2 regions of the Arthrobacter sp. Hb9-2 genome follow, and region 2 is predicted to be linked to the other one. Evidence: riboswitches for the same ligand, from Rfam matches in the RefSeq annotation. Region 2 holds a riboswitch; the other holds the start of a gene.
The links. Region 2 has a riboswitch for thiamine pyrophosphate ahead of thiO (glycine oxidase ThiO). Riboswitches for the same ligand answer to the same signal wherever they lie in the genome.
Positions count from the first base shown of each region.

Region 1: it holds a riboswitch for thiamine pyrophosphate, as region 2 does, so the genes downstream of both, AC5RV1_RS12990 (ECF transporter S component) here and thiO (glycine oxidase ThiO) in region 2, are expected to answer to the same signal.

Region 1 is NZ_JBNHGJ010000021.1:44,282-51,800, reverse strand. Features, by position in the region: gene AC5RV1_RS13000 (energy-coupling factor transporter transmembrane component T family protein) at 1-11, opposite strand, end outside; gene AC5RV1_RS12995 (ABC transporter ATP-binding protein) at 8-1,564, opposite strand; gene AC5RV1_RS12990 (ECF transporter S component) at 1,564-2,187, opposite strand; TPP riboswitch at 2,253-2,393, opposite strand; gene AC5RV1_RS12985 (heme-degrading domain-containing protein) at 2,466-3,008, shown strand; gene AC5RV1_RS12980 (hypothetical protein) at 3,115-3,324, shown strand; gene AC5RV1_RS12975 (DUF4383 domain-containing protein) at 3,446-3,904, shown strand; gene AC5RV1_RS12970 (iron-containing redox enzyme family protein) at 3,989-5,050, shown strand; gene AC5RV1_RS12965 (glycosyltransferase family 2 protein) at 5,047-6,111, shown strand; gene AC5RV1_RS12960 (CDGSH iron-sulfur domain-containing protein) at 6,108-6,323, shown strand; gene AC5RV1_RS12955 (DUF4235 domain-containing protein) at 6,445-6,708, shown strand; gene mnhG (monovalent cation/H(+) antiporter subunit G) at 6,778-7,188, opposite strand; gene AC5RV1_RS12945 (MrpF/PhaF family protein) at 7,178-7,456, opposite strand; gene AC5RV1_RS12940 (Na+/H+ antiporter subunit E) at 7,453-7,519, opposite strand, start outside.
Region 2 is NZ_JBNHGJ010000006.1:132,061-139,579, forward strand. Features, by position in the region: gene AC5RV1_RS05945 (TetR/AcrR family transcriptional regulator) at 1-438, shown strand, start outside; gene AC5RV1_RS05950 (DUF3107 domain-containing protein) at 490-714, shown strand; gene AC5RV1_RS05955 (hypothetical protein) at 755-1,057, shown strand; gene AC5RV1_RS05960 (4a-hydroxytetrahydrobiopterin dehydratase) at 1,129-1,467, opposite strand; gene AC5RV1_RS05965 (thiazole synthase) at 1,513-2,322, opposite strand; gene thiS (sulfur carrier protein ThiS) at 2,327-2,563, opposite strand; gene thiO (glycine oxidase ThiO) at 2,560-3,915, opposite strand; TPP riboswitch at 3,908-4,026, opposite strand; gene thiE (thiamine phosphate synthase) at 4,054-4,791, shown strand; gene AC5RV1_RS05985 (RNB domain-containing ribonuclease) at 4,852-6,354, shown strand; partial or broken gene AC5RV1_RS05990 (DEAD/DEAH box helicase) at 6,642-7,519, shown strand, end outside.

The DNA.
Region 1 (7,519 bases), on a different contig from region 2:
TCCTGCCTCATGGCGCCACCGCCGCCGCAGCAGCCAACCGCAGTTCCATTCCGCCCAGCGCTGCCGTGAACTCGGCATCATGGGTCACGGACACTACGGCCGTGCCCGCGTCCAGGAGCTCGGACAGGAAGGATGCCAGCTCAGCCCAAGTATTGGCGTCCTGCCCGAAGGTTGGTTCGTCCAGGACCAGGACCTGGGGATGCGCTGCCAGGACCGTGGCTACGGAAAGGCGCCGTTTCTCACCGCCCGAAAGGGTATACGGGTTGGCGTCAACGAGTCCCGTGAGCCGGAGCCGCTCCAGCAGTTCATCCACGCGCTCCTCCCCGTGGCCCAGGTGCCGCGGGCCGAACAGCAGCTCGTCCAGTACTTTCCCTGTGACGAACTGGTGCTCAGGCTCCTGGAACACCGTACCCACGCGCTCGATCAGCTGCTCGGCCTTCCACTGGTAAGGGTCAATCCCAGCTCCCCGGCTGAGCGCCAGCGTGGCGGAAACCTTGCCGTCTACGGGCTCCAGCAGCCCGGCGAGGGTCAGCGCGAATGTCGATTTTCCCGCGCCGTTGGGCCCGGTGATGGCCAGCGCCTGCCCGGCCCGGACCTGCGCGGAAATGCCCTGCTGCACCGGCACCGGCGGCACCTTCCGGAAGCCCTTGCGGCGCGGACGTTCACGCGACACCGCCAGCTCCTCGGCGGCAAGCAGCAGGTCGCCAGCCCCGGGAGCCGAACCGGCAGCACGCAGACGCGTCGGCGGGACGTAGCCGGGCACCCAGACTCCGGCCGCGATCAGCATGCTCCGGGCTTCGTTGAGGACCTGATCCGGCGGCCCGTCCAACAGCACGGCGGAATCGGTCGACGAGCCGGGCTGCAGCACCACAATCCGGTCAACCAGGTCCTTCCACACGGCCACGCGGTGCTCCACCACCACCAACGTTGCCCCGGTTTTGTCGAGGCAGCGGCCCACGGCGTCGCGCACCTCCACCACGCCGGCAGGGTCCAGGTTGGCGGTTGGCTCATCGAGGAGGATCAGCCCCGGCCGCATGGCAAGGATGCCCGCCAACGCAAGGCGCTGCTTCTGCCCGCCGGACAGTGCCGGCGTCGGATGGTCCAACGGCAGGTGGGAAAGCCCGACGTCGTCCAGCGCCTCATGCACGCGCGCCCAGATGTCACCGCGGGGCACGGCAAGGTTCTCGGCGCCGAAGGCGACGTCGTCACCTACGCGCGAGAGGACCACCTGGGTCTCCGGGTCCTGCTGCATCAGCCCGGCCCGGCCGCGCTGCTCCCGGGGGGAAGCGCCGTCGATCAGCAGCGACCCGGACTCATCGGAATCGCCGGCGTCAGCGTCGTCGGCATGTGCGTCCCCCAGCACCCCAGCCAGCGCGTGGAGGAGCGTGGACTTGCCTGCGCCGGACGGGCCCACCAGCAGGACGCGTTCACCCGGTTGGATGTCCAGGTCGAGGGCACGGACAGCGGGTTTGGAGCGGCCCGCATGCCGCCAGCCCCAGCCTCTGGCCGTGACTGCAGCCGGCCGCGCCGCCACCGCAGAGCTGTGGAGGGAAGGAGCAGTCATCAGGAGAAGACGGGCTCCGATGCTGCCTTGCGTGACGCAAAGGAGCTCAGGACGCCGGTCCTCGCCAGGCCGCGGGTGGCGATCCAGGACAGGGCTCCTGCGATCACGGCGCCGGAAATCGCTGTGAAGATGATGTATGCCAGCTTGTCCCCGCCGGAGTAGGCGATGTTCCAGCCCCAGGGCGCGAACGAATCGTTCAGGCCGCAGAAAAGTCCGGCAGCGGCGCCGGCGAGCAGGGCTACCGGCAGGTTGAACTTCCGGTACACGAAGATCGCGAAGACGATCTCGGCGCCCAGGCCCTGGACAAACCCGGAGAACAGCACCGAGGCGCCGTACTGCGAGCCCATAAGCAGTTCGCCGGTGGCGGCCACGGTCTCGCAGAACAGTGCGGCGCCCGGCTTGCGGATGATGAGCATGCCCAGCACCGCGGGGATCATCCAGCCGCCGGCCAACAAGCCGGTAAGCGGTGGATAGACGGCGTTCATGGGTGCCGAGACTGCGGCTGCGCCCTGGGACCAGGCCCAGAAAATGACGCCGCCGGCGATGGCGATGAGGGCTGCCACCACGATGTCCACAACGCGCCAGGACTTGCTGGTGGTCTTCTTGATTGCTGTCGTTGCCATGCGATCCTCCTGAGGAACAGGAGGGGAAAGTGGATACAGCAACCGGCGCTGCCGCCGTTGCCGCACACTTCGAGAACTCGACTCCCTTGCGCCGGTACTAACCGGATCAGGTTCGAGGGTCTGCGGCTGTCCGCACTCTCAGCGCCCACCTGCGGTCCCTGGCATGGCCAGTGATGCCCGACGGCGGCGCTCCCCTGTCGTTGAATGATTCTGTCGGTAAATAATCGCCCTTGTGGGCGGGGTCCAGTTTACACCGGAGGAGGGGTAGATTGTGGGCCATGACTGCCAATTCCCCGCATGTGACCGAGTTCGATCCGGATTCCGATGCCATCCAGCAGGAAGGATCCCTGCAAGCGCTCATCGCCCGGATCGAAGGCGAAATCCACGAGCTCCAGTTTCCCGGCTTCTCCCTGGACGATGCACTCAACCTCGGGCTGCTGCTGGTGGAGCTGGGCAAGGAGGGCCAGTTTCCCATCGCGATAGACATCACCAAGGGTGAGCAGGTCCTGTTTCATGTGGCGCTGCCCGGCGCCACCCCGGACAACGAGCACTGGATCCGTGCGAAGCAGCGCACGGCCGCCCGGCATGAGGTGCCTTCCCTGCTGGTGGGGCTGCGCGCCCGGCTCAAGGGCGGACGGATCGAGGACAACGCCTGGTTCGATCAAAGCCTGTATGCGGCCCACGGCGGCTCCTTCCCGGTGTACGTCACAGGGGTGGGCGCAGTCGCAACCGTGACCGTCTCAGGGCTTCCCCAGGTGCAGGACCATGACCTGGTGGTACAGGCCCTGCGCGAGATCCTCGGTTCCATGCGGGCGGACTGACTTCCAGTGGGCGGACCGACTGCAGCATCAACGCGGACTATGGACGCCGCGAAATGCTGGGAGTACATTCGAGGCCAGCGGCCGGAGTTCCAAACAGGAGGACGCCATGATCGGTCCTGCAGCCGAAAACCAAGTGCGTGCGGCGGTGGACAAGGCAGCCGAGGAAATGATCTATATCGGCCCGGACCACCCTTACTATCCACTGCTGGCGGAACTTGTGTCCGCCGTCGGGAAGGCCTGGCAGCAAGGGTACGAGCACGGCCGCCGGGGCGGGCACCAGGCCAACCCCTACGTGTGGAGTACCTCGGAGGGGTGAGTACCACCACCGGCGGCCGGGTCCGCCGCGTGCTGGCTGTCCGCCAGATGGAAAGCGTACTTAGCTTTTATTAGTAATCATGCTTACTATGTTGTCTCCCGGCTTTTGAGGAGACAGGACAATGACAGTCAGCACCCGGGCCACCGGAGCAAGGACCGGCCTGCAGAAGGCAGCGCTTGCAACGGGCGCCCTCTTCCTCCTGGTGGGTGTCCTGGGATTCATCCCCGGGATCACCAGCAATTATGAAGCCCTGGGCTTGGCCGGGCACGGCTCCGGGGCCTTGCTGTTGGGAGTTTTCCAGGTGTCCATCCTGCACAATATCGTGCACGCGGCCTTCGGGGCGGCGGGACTGTTGCTGGCCCGGACCCACCAGCAGGCAAGGAGCTTCCTCATCTACGGGGGCGTTGTCTACCTGGTCCTTTGGCTGTACGGACTCCTGGTGGGTGATCAAACCCCCGCCAACTTTGTCCCCCTCAACGGCGCCGACAATTGGCTGCACTTGGCCCTAGGCTTGGGCATGATCATCCTGGCCATCCTGCTGTCACCGCGGACCACCCCAAAAACGCCGCCCCGGACCTGACCCGCCGGCCAAACCGAAACCGTCACCGTCGACGCCGCAGCACAGGCAGCACCGGCAGTACCACTGCCACCCATAAGGAGCATCATGAAAATCCCCGAAGCCCGAGGCCCCCTTAGCAGCGCCCTTTTTACTTCCCTGGCCGTTGGCGCCGGCACCGACGACGCCACGACGCGCGTCGAAGAACTGCGCCCGCTGGTCACGGCAGGGCTGGCTGCAGCCACAGACATCATCGGGGACGACGACGTCCAGCTGGCACTTTTCTGCCTTTATGAGCTCCACTACTCCGGCCTTGAAGGCGTCAGCGACGACTGGGAGTGGGAGCCGGGCCTTATCCAGGTTCGCCGCCTGCTCGAAAGGCCGTTCGAGGAAGCGCTACGGGCCGCTGCCCAGGCGGCAGCCGGGGAGCTGGACCTACCGCCGGCAGCAGAGATGACCAGTGACGCAGTGGCCGACGTCCTGTTTGGACTGGCCGGAACCGACACCGGGCCCAGCGTGTCCCGCTACGTGGCGAAAAAGGCGAGCCTGGACCAGCTCAAGGAGTTCCTCATCCACAAGTCCGTCTACCAGCTGAAGGAAGCGGACCCGCACACCTGGGCCATCCCCAGGCTTACAGGTCGGCCGAAGGCGGCGCTGGTGGAAATTCAGGCCGACGAGTACGGCGGAGGACGCCCGGAACGGATGCACAGCGCGCTCTTCGCCCGCACCATGCGGGGACTGGGAATGGACGACCAATACGGCGCCTATGTCAACGCGGTACCCGCCATCTCCCTCGCGGCGGTGAACATGATGTCCCTCTTCGGGCTCAACCGCCGGCTTCGCGGGGCCATCACGGGACACCTGGCACTTTACGAAATGACCTCGTCCCGGCCCAACCGCTTGTACGGCAACGGCTTCCGGCGGCACGGCTTCGATACCGAGGTGACCCACTATTTCGACGAGCACGTTGAAGCCGACGCCGTCCACGAGCAGATAGCGGGCCGCGACCTTGCGGGTGGGCTGGTGGAAGCTGAGCCCGGGTTACTCGGGGATGTCCTGTTGGGTGCAACGGCGGCAATGGCGATCGACGGCAGGATTTCCACGCACCTTTTGGCCTGCTGGGAAAACGGCGAGACCTCGCTGAGGGCGGCAGTGCCGGCGGCGGCATGAACGCTAAGGGCATCGTGTCCGCAGAGTACATCCTGCCGCTGCGTTGGACTGAGGATTCGCAACTGCCGGACCTGGCCGCGTACCTTGGGCGCCTGGTGAAGTGGATACCCGTCACCGTGGTGGACGGCTCCGACCCGGAACTGTTCGAGCGGCATGCGGCAGCCTTCCCGGCTGGCGTTCGCCATCTCCGTCCGGTGCAGGGCGGCGGGGACAGCCACAGCAGGGGCGAAGGCAACGGCAAGGTAGCCGGCGTCATGACGGGCGTCCGTGCCGCGAGGGCTGCGCTGCTGGTGATAGCCGACGACGACGTGCGCTACACGCGCGAATCGCTCACCGCCGTCGTCAATCACCTTGCCTCAGCGGACGTAGTGCGGCCGCAAAACTACTTCGAGCCCCTGCCGTGGCATGCGTGGTGGGACACGGCCAGGACACTGATCAACCGGGCCTGGTCCGCAGATTACCCGGGAACCCTGGCCGTGCGGAGGAGTGCACTGCTCGCCACCGGCGGTTACGATCCGGTGCTCTTCGAGAACCTCGAGCTCATCAGGACCGTGAAGGCAGCTGGCGGCCAGGAAAAGATCCTGCCGGACCTGTTTGTTGCCCGCCGGCCGCCCGGGCCGCGGCACTTCCTCAAGCAGCGCACCCGCCAGGCCTACGATGACTTCGCCCAGCCCCGCCGCCTCGCCGCGGAGTTATCCCTGCTTCCGGCGATAGCCGCAGCAGCCTGCCTCCCCCGGGGGTTCCGCGGGCGGGCCTTGCTCGGACTGGCGGCCGCGCCGGTTATCTTCGCCGGCATTGGGCGGCAACGGAACAACGGCGCAGCCGTCTTCCCCCTCCGGGCGGTGTGGTGCGCCCCGCTGTGGGCCCTGGAACGGGCTGTTTGTATCTGGATCGCGCTGGCATTCCGCATCGCCGGCGGCGTTCCCTACGCCGGGACACGGCTAGGGACCGCTGCCCACTCGGAGGCTGAACTGCAGCGCAGGCATTCCGGAAAACTGGCCACTTTGCGCCAACAAGACATCAAGCCGTCCGCCAGCAACCGAGACCAGGAGCAGCCATGAACCAGGAACCCGCCGAAAGCTCGATCGTGGTGTGCCCGGATGGGCCCCTGATTGTCCGGGGCGACTTCGAAATCGTGACGCCCTCCGGCGACCCCGTCCAGCGCGAGCGCAAGACTGTAGCACTGTGCCGCTGCGGCGCCTCGGCCATCAAGCCCTACTGCGATGGCACCCACAAGATGATCAAGTTTCGGACGGAACCGCCCGTTGCTTGAACAGCACTCCTCGACTGAGTGCGCAACGCCAGCAGCGAACCGGCGCCTTGCCGCACCGGGCGCCGCCATGATGCCGCTAGGCTGAAGTCAGCCCGTTTTCCGCCCGCAAGGAGTACTAAGAATGAACCTCTTCATCAAGCTGCTCGGCACCGGTGTGAGCCTTGGCGCAGGCTTCGTCGGAACCAAGCTGGTCAACACCATCTGGGAAAAGTCCACAGGACGGAAGCCGCCTACCGGCAAGGACGAGGACATCCCCACCAGCCTGCAGTCGGCGCTGACCTTCGCGTTGATCTCGGCCTCGGTCAGCACCATCATCCAGGTCCTGGCCAACCGAGGCACCCAGCGGGCCATCACCCGGTTCGCCAAGAGCAAGGACATCGTCTAACTAACGTAGTTTTTGTCCAGGTAAGCCGGGCTAAATCGTTCGGAAGCCAGCATATCTGGACAAAAACTTTTAAGGCTGGGAGCCGTCGCCGGTACCGTCCTCACGGGCGGTCTTGGCGGCGGCTTTCTGCACTACCGCCTCCAGCTCATCCGCCGTCAGCAGCTCGCGGTGCAGGTGCTTGGTCCGGTAGCCCGCCCTGCCCACCATGTGGGCGGACACCGGCACCGTCAACAGCTGGAAAATCCAGGCGACCACCAGCACGGGCCACACCCACCAGGTACGCATCTGCAGGCCGATGGCTGCCAGCAGCAGGAACAGCCCCAGCACCTGCGGCTTGGTGGCGGCGTGCATGCGGCTCAGCAGGTCCGGAAAACGGAGCAGGCCGATCGCGGCGCCCAGGGACATCACGGCGCCCACCACCATGAAGACGGCTGACAGCAGGTCGATCCAACCGTCGAGGGCAGTGGCTTCAGGATTCAATGGGCTGTTCCCTTCGATCGGCCACAAACCTGGCAACAGTCACGGACCCGATGAAGCCGATGATGGAGATGGCCACCACGAGCATCAGGTTGTTCAGGTGCCGGTTAACGGCCATGTCCACACACAGCGCGCCGCCGAGGATGGCGAGCAGGACGTCTGTGGCAAGCACCCGGTCCAGCAGCGACGGCCCGCGCGAAATCCTGATGATGGCGCCGGCTGCGGCCAGCGAGAAAATGACGGCTGTAACAACCAGGACGGTCTGCATCATGATGCTGCCTCCATACGAACGGTTTCGAGTTCTTCCCTGGTACCCATGATCCTGATCAGCCCG
Region 2 (7,519 bases):
AAGCGGGAGCTGTACCTGGCCCTGCTCGAAAGCCACCTGGCCTCCTTGACGGACCTGATGCTGGGGGCGCTGAACTCCACCACTGACAACGACGAACGCGTGCAGGCCGTGATGCGGGCCTATTTCCGGTTCATCGCCAACGATGACCAGGCCCACCGGCTCGTTTTCGAATCCGACCTCATCAACGATCCGGATGTCAGCTCACGGCTGGAGACCTTTAACCGGACATTTGCCGACGCCATTGCACACGTCATCGCCGAGGACACCAAGCTTCCCCACCTGGAGGCAGAGCTCCTGGGCCGCGGGCTCGCCGGGATGGCTCAGGTCAGCGCCCGCTACTGGCTCGAAACCGACGGGAACCTGGACCTCGATGTGGCCAGCGACCTCATCTACCGTTTAGCTTGGCGCGGAATCTCTCGCTTCCCCAAAGAGTCCTAGACTACAAATAAGACATAACCCGAGTAACGTGAACCGGCTGGGAGGCCCCCTGTGGAAATTAAGATCGGCGTTCAAAATGTTGGCCGCGAAATTGTGCTGGAATCGGTCGAGGATCCGGACTCCGTAGCCAAGGTTGTAGAGGAAGCCATCACCAGCGGCAGCGAACTGCGCCTAAAGGATGACAAGGGACGCCTGATCATTGTTCCCGGCAAGGCACTGGCCTATGTAGAAATCGGTGCCGAGGAACAGCGCCGCGTAGGTTTCGGCCAGTTCTAGCCCCGTTCCCCGCTGAGGGGCGAGCATTCCAAGGAGAGCCATGCTTTCGCTGACCATTGTGGTGCTGGTGACAGCGGCCGCAGGTTTCATCGTCTGGGCCAACGACAAGCGGCACACAAAATACGGTGTTGTCCTGCCGGCCGGCGTTGCCGTGGGTGTGGGAGCTGTCACCTGGATCATCCTGATGGCTGCAGGCTTCGGCTACCTGCCGGGCATGACCTGGCTGCCGTGGGTCCTGCCCATGGTTTTGGGCGCAGCAGCGGCAGTTGCCGTGGTCCTGTATCTGGGCCGTACGCGGGCCAGGCATGATCTGGAACGGATTACTGCGGCGCTGAAGCTTTAGCCGGAAAGACCCCGCCCCGCACACCAAGCACGCCTGTGACCACTGCCCTCCGGGGTGGTGGTCACAGTTGTTTAAGCGGCTGCTGGGTGCCTGGCCGGTTCGGCTACCGCATGGACCGCGGCGGCGGCTTCACTCACTGCCTCGGCCGCGCCCACGTCGCGGGCGGTGACTTCTCCCCCGGCGTCATGCGAGGTGTAAAGGAGGAACACCCGGTTGTACCGCCAGTCTAGGTCCGGGTGGTGGTTCTGTTCCTCGGCAAGGCGCCCGACGGCGGCAATCAGCTCAAGTGCGGCAGCCGCCGTCGGCACCTTGTACACCGTCACCAGCGCACCTTGGCTGTACCGCCAGTCCGTCAGGACGGCCAGTGCGTCCTCGAGCCGCTCGGGAGAAAGAATGTCCTTGCCGGCCATGGCTGCTCCTCACCTTATGGCTGGCGGAGCGGCACCGGGAGCGGGCTACAGGAACTCTGCCCGGCCCTCCATGGCCGACGACGCCAGTGCATGTTCGCGGCGCGGGATCCTGCCCGCCGCTTTCGCCAGCCTACCGGCGATCACCGCATGTTTGAAGGCCTCCCCCATCAGGGCAGGATTCTGCGCCCGGGTTACGGCCGTAGCCAGCAGCACGGCGTCGCACCCCAGCTCCATGGCAAGGGCCGCGTCCGAGGCGGTACCGATGCCGGCATCCAGGACCACCGGAACCGAGGCGCGGGAAACGATCAGCTCGATGTTGTGCGGGTTCAGGATGCCCAGTCCGGTGCCGATCGGCGCCCCGAGCGGCATGACTGCGGTGGCCCCAAGGTTTTCAAGCCGGAGCGCGAGGACGGGATCGTCGTTGGTGTAGGCAAAAACCTTGAAGCCCCTGTTGACCAGTTGTTCCGTGGCGTCCACCAGTTCGACGGCGTCCGGCAGCAGGGTCTGTTCGTCAGCTATGACTTCCAGCTTCACCCAGTCGGTTTCCAGTGCCTCACGGGCCAGTTCCGCCGTCAGCACGGCATCCCGGGCGGTGAAGCAACCGGCCGTATTGGGCAGCACGCGGATGCCGTGGTCCACGAGCAGCTGGAAGAGCGAGCCCGTCTCGGCCGTGGAATACCGCCGCATTGCTACCGTCGTCAGACCCGTGCCGGAGGCCAGGAGGGCAGCCCCCAGGCCGTCCAGGCTGGGCGCGCCGCCGGTGCCCATGATGAGCCGGGATGTCAGGGTTACGCCGTCAATGACCAGCGGATCATCGTGGCCCGCCACGCTTGGAGTAGTGATGGTTTCGGTCATGGTCTCAGCCTCCCTGCACAGCCGTGACGAGTTCGACCTCGTCGCCTTCCGCGAGCGCGGTAGTAAACCACTGGCTGCGCGGTACAACCTCGGAATTGTGGGCCACGGCCACACCAAGCTTTTGGCCGTCCGTTGCCTGCCCGTTGGCGGCCAGGGGGCGGCCGGTGACCTGGCTGACGAGCACGGTGATGGAGGCGCCCTCAGGCACAGGGTGCCGGGTTCCGTTCAAGGTGATGTTCATGCTGTTTCCTTCGTGGGCGATGTGTGGCGGAAGTGGTTGGAGGCTGAGCCCGTGGTTAAGCGGGCGCCTGCCCTCGTGGAAAAGCGGCCCGGGCTGAAGGCCGCCCAACGGGGGTCCTCGCGGCCGTCCAAAAGGTCCCGGCAGACGGCGGCTGCGGCGGGCGTCAGCAGGACTCCGTGCCGGAAGAACCCGGTGGCGATGATGAGGCCGGCAACGTACCCGTGCTCCCGGTCCGCCGCTGACTCCGGGGCGGGAACCCGCCCCAGCAGCGGCGCGTTGTCGGGCGTTCCGGGACGGGCGCGTGCAGTGCATTCCAGCAGTTCGAGTTCGGCGACGGCGGGAACCAGTACCTGCGCGTCGCGGAGGAGCTGGTACACGCCCCCGGCGGAAACGGCGTCCATGGCGGACAGCGCGTCTTCACGCTGGGTTGCCCCGATCACCACCGTGCCGTCCCTGCGGGGAACGATATAGACGGGAACGCCATGCACCAGCCCGCGGACCGTGGACGTCACCAGGGGCTGCAGGTGCCGGGGCACTGCCAGGCGGAGGATGTCCCCGTGGACGGGCCGCACTGGCAGGTTCAGCCCTGGGGGTAGCCCTTCAAGAGCTGCCGCGTGCAGCCCGTTCGCCACCACCGTTTCGGCGGCCAGCACCGTTCCCCCGTCCGCCAGGCGCACGCCGGCAACAGCTCCCCCGTGCCACAGCAGCCCGGTTGCCTTGGCCGCTACCGCAAACCCGCCGACGACGCCGGCTGCTGCAGTACCGCGGGCCGCAACTTTGTCCCTGTTCCCGCCGCCGTCGTCCATGCCATGAGCCAAGGCGGCCCGCAGGCACGCCACCAACAGCCGCGGATCCACCTGGTGGTCGGCCGGAGTGTCCAGCGCGCAGGCGATCCCCGGGCTGAGCAGGGGTTCCCGTTGTCGCGCGTCCCGGACAGTTACCGGCTCAACGGAAAGGCCGCTGGCCTGCTGGACGGTGCGCAGGTCCATCAGGGCGCGGCGGTCGGCGGCGTCGGCACCCACGGCGAGGGTCGGCGTCGTAATGTATCCCGGATCTGTTCCCGACGCAGCGGTGAGGCCGCCGGCAAAAGCCGGCCAGCGGGACGAGGCATCCAGCATGAATTCCAGGAGATCCTCCTCCTGGTAGTGCAGCTCGCTCACCGGGGCAAGCATCCCGGCGGCGGCCCAGCTGGCCCCCGAACCCGGTGCGTCATCGATCACCACCACGGAACGGCCGGAACGCTTCGCCTCCCACGCAATGCCGTGGCCGATCACTCCACCGCCGATCACCGCCACATCAGCGTGGATGGTGTTGGCCGCATCCACGGCCAGGGGCTCTGGTGATGCGCGCATGTGTCTCCTTCCCTACGCCGGTATTAGCCGGATCAGGTCAAGCGGTCGGCTCTGACGCCCTCTCAGCCCGGCGCTTTGTGACAGCTGCCGCGGGCTCCCGCAGTACGAGGCCAGTGTAGAGGAACTAGGCTTTCCCCCATGAATGTGTCCCACACCCCTGCCGCCGGCACCGACGTACTCAGCAGCGCCAAGATCAGCAACGGCGTCAACGCCGCCCGCCTCTACCTCTGCACCGACGCCCGCCGGGACCGCGGCGACTTCGGCCAGTTCGTGGACGCAGCGTACGCCGGCGGGGTGGACATCATCCAGCTGCGCGACAAGGCCATCGAAGCAGGAGAGGAGCTGGAACTCCTGGCGGTGCTCAAGGAAGCGGCAGAGCGGCACGGCCGGCTCTGGGCTGTCAACGACCGCGCCGACATTGCGGTGCTGTCCGGGGCACCCGTCTTCCACATCGGCCAAAAGGACCTGCCCCTGGACGCTGCACGCACCCTGCTCAACGGCAACGCCGCCATCGGCCTGTCCAGCCACACCCCTGCCCAGGTGGACGCGGCGCTCGGTGCGGCCGCCCGCCCCGCCGGGCTGGACTACTTCTGCGTCGGACCGGTGTGGGCAACGCCCACCAAACCGGGGCGGGCAGCGGTGGGACTGGAGCTGGTGAAGTATGCCGCCGACGCTGCCCGGCCGGCGGAGCAGGAGGGACAGTCCGACGGCGGTGTTCCCTGGTTCGCGATCGGCGGCATCGACCACGGCAACGTGGAGCAGGTGGTGGACGCAGGCGCACGCAGGATTGTGGTGGTGCGGGCCATTACGGAAGCGGACGATCCCGCAGCCGCCGCCGCTGCACTGCACGCCGCCCTGGACGCCCCAAACTCCTGACAACGCCGCTCCGGGCCGGATGCCTGCACTATGCAGCCGATTCCGGCTAGGCTGATTTTCGTGTCACACCATCGGCTGGCCCCCAACGTCCACGAGCACAACAACGCGCTTGAGGAAGCGCTGAGTGCCCTGAGGACCGAGCTGGAGCTGCCGGGCGCCTACCCCGACGAGGCGGTGGCTGACGCGAAAGCGGCAGTCGAATCCCTGCAGCTCCCTGCCTACGACCTCACCGGCGTCGAATTCATCACCATCGATCCGGCGTCGTCCACCGACCTGGACCAGGCGCTGTTTATTGAAGCCGACGGCGACGGCTACCACGTGCTGTACGCCATCGCCGATGTGCCCGCATTTGTGGCCCCCGGCGGGCCCCTGGACGCGGAAACACGCCGCCGGGGCCAGACGTTCTATGCCCCCGACGGTCGAATCCCGCTGCATCCAGAAGTCATCAGCGAAGAGGCCGGGAGCCTCCTTCCCGGGCAGGACTGCTCTGCGTTCGTCTGGGACTTCCGCCTGGACAGCGCCGCCGAGGTGACGTCCGTGGCCGTAAAGCGGGCCCGGATGCGCAGCCGCGCGAAGCTCAGCTATAAAGGGGTGCAGGCGGAGCTCGACGCCGGTACCGCCTCGCCGGTGCTGCAGCTCCTTAAGGAAGTTGGGCTCAAGCGCGTGGACCTGGAACGGGCCCGCGGCGGTGCCAGCCTGAACATGCCGGAACAGGAGATCGTCCAGCTTCCCGACGGCGGCTATCGGATTGCCGCCGCTCCCCAGCTTCCGGTGGAGGACTGGAACGCGCAGATATCCCTCATGACCGGAATGGCGGCGGCGGGCCTGATGCTGGCGGGAAAAGTGGGCATCCTGCGCACCATGCCGTCCCCGGACGAGCGCTCCCTGAATCATTTCCGGCTGCAGACAGAGGCCCTTGGCAAGCCCTGGGACGGTGAGGTCAGGTACGGCGAATACCTGCGCAGCCTCGATTCCACCGATCCCCGCCAGCTTGCCATTCTGCATTCGGCCGGCATGCTGTTCCGTGGCGCCGCCTATACGGCTTTTGACGGTGCCGTCCCCAAGGACGCAGTCCAGTCCGCCATTGGTGCCGCCTATGCCCACACCACCGCTCCCCTGCGCCGCCTCGTGGACCGCTTTGTCCTGGTGATCTGCGAGGCGTTGAGTAACGGCGGCAATGTACCGGCCTGGGCACGGGAGGCACTTCAGTCGCTGCCCGAGATCATGGCCGGGTCCGACCAGCTGGCATCACGGATGGAGCGCATGGCCCTGGACACCGTGGAGGCTGCCTTGCTGGTTAACCACATCGGGCAGGATTTCGACGCAATCGTGATTTCCGGGTCCAAGCCGCAAAAGGAAAACGGCAAAAACGGCAGCGGCAACGGGAAGAACGGCAACGGTAAGAACGGCAACGGGAACGGCAGTTCGGGAGTCATCCAGATTGCAGACCCCGCTGTGACCGCCCGCTGCGCCGGGGAACTGGTGTCCGGAACCAAGGTCCGGGTCCGGCTGGTCTCCTCGGATATCGTGACGCGGGAAGTCCATTTCGAACTCGTGGAGTAGTGCGGCAAAGTGCCACCCGGCCGGGAAAGCCGGGATTTGGGCCGCCTGCGGCTAGACTGAAGAGGTAGATATGGATGCCCGGTCGTTGATTTCCTTGATTTGAAACCAACAAGCCCGCCCCTACGCGATCTTGAGATACACCCGCTGGTCACCAGTGCCAGCATTTAGATAGCCCGCGATCGGCTTCCACTGGAATTGCTTGTGCGCCCGAGCGTGCTCCGGAACAGCCTTTGGCCGGCCCGTTGAGCAGGCAGCGCCACTGCCCAAATGAATAAGGAAACTCCACAGTGAGTGAATTGCATACCCACCAGCTTCTGACCGACGAGACCGGCACCGAGACCATCGAGCCGGAAGAAACCATCATCTCGGACGAGAAGCCCCACGAAATCGCGGAGAAGTCCTTCGCGGACTACAACGTCCGGGCCGATATCGTGGAATCCCTGGCCGACGCCGGGATCACCCACCCCTTCCCCATCCAGGCCATGACCCTGCCGGTGGCCCTGTCCGGCCACGACATCATCGGCCAGGCCAAGACCGGTACCGGCAAGACCCTCGGCTTCGGCATCCCCGCCCTCCAGCGCGTGGTGGGCCAGGACGACCCCGGCTACGACAAGCTCCCGGTTCCCGGCGCCCCGCAGGCCCTGGTCATCGTCCCTACGCGCGAACTCGCCGTGCAGGTGGCCAATGACCTGCAGACCGCTTCCCGCAAACGCAACGCCCGCATCACTACCATCTACGGCGGCCGTGCCTACGAGCCGCAGGTGGAGGCATTGAAGAAGGGCGTGGAGATCGTGGTGGGAACACCCGGCCGCCTCATCGACCTTTACAAGCAGAAGCACCTGAGCCTGAAGAACGTCAAAATCGTCATCCTGGACGAAGCTGACGAGATGCTGGACCTCGGCTTCCTGCCGGACGTGGAAACCCTCATTGCCGGCACGCCGGCAGTACGCCAGACCCTGCTGTTCTCCGCCACCATGCCCGGGCCTGTCATTGCGATGGCCCGACGCTACATGACGCAGCCCACGCACATCCGCGCCGCAGATCCCGATGACGAGGGCCTCACCAAGCGCGATATCCGGCAGTTGATCTACCGCGCCCACAGCATGGACAAGACCGAAGTTGTGGCCCGCATCCTGCAGGCGCGTGGCCGCGGCCGCACCATTAT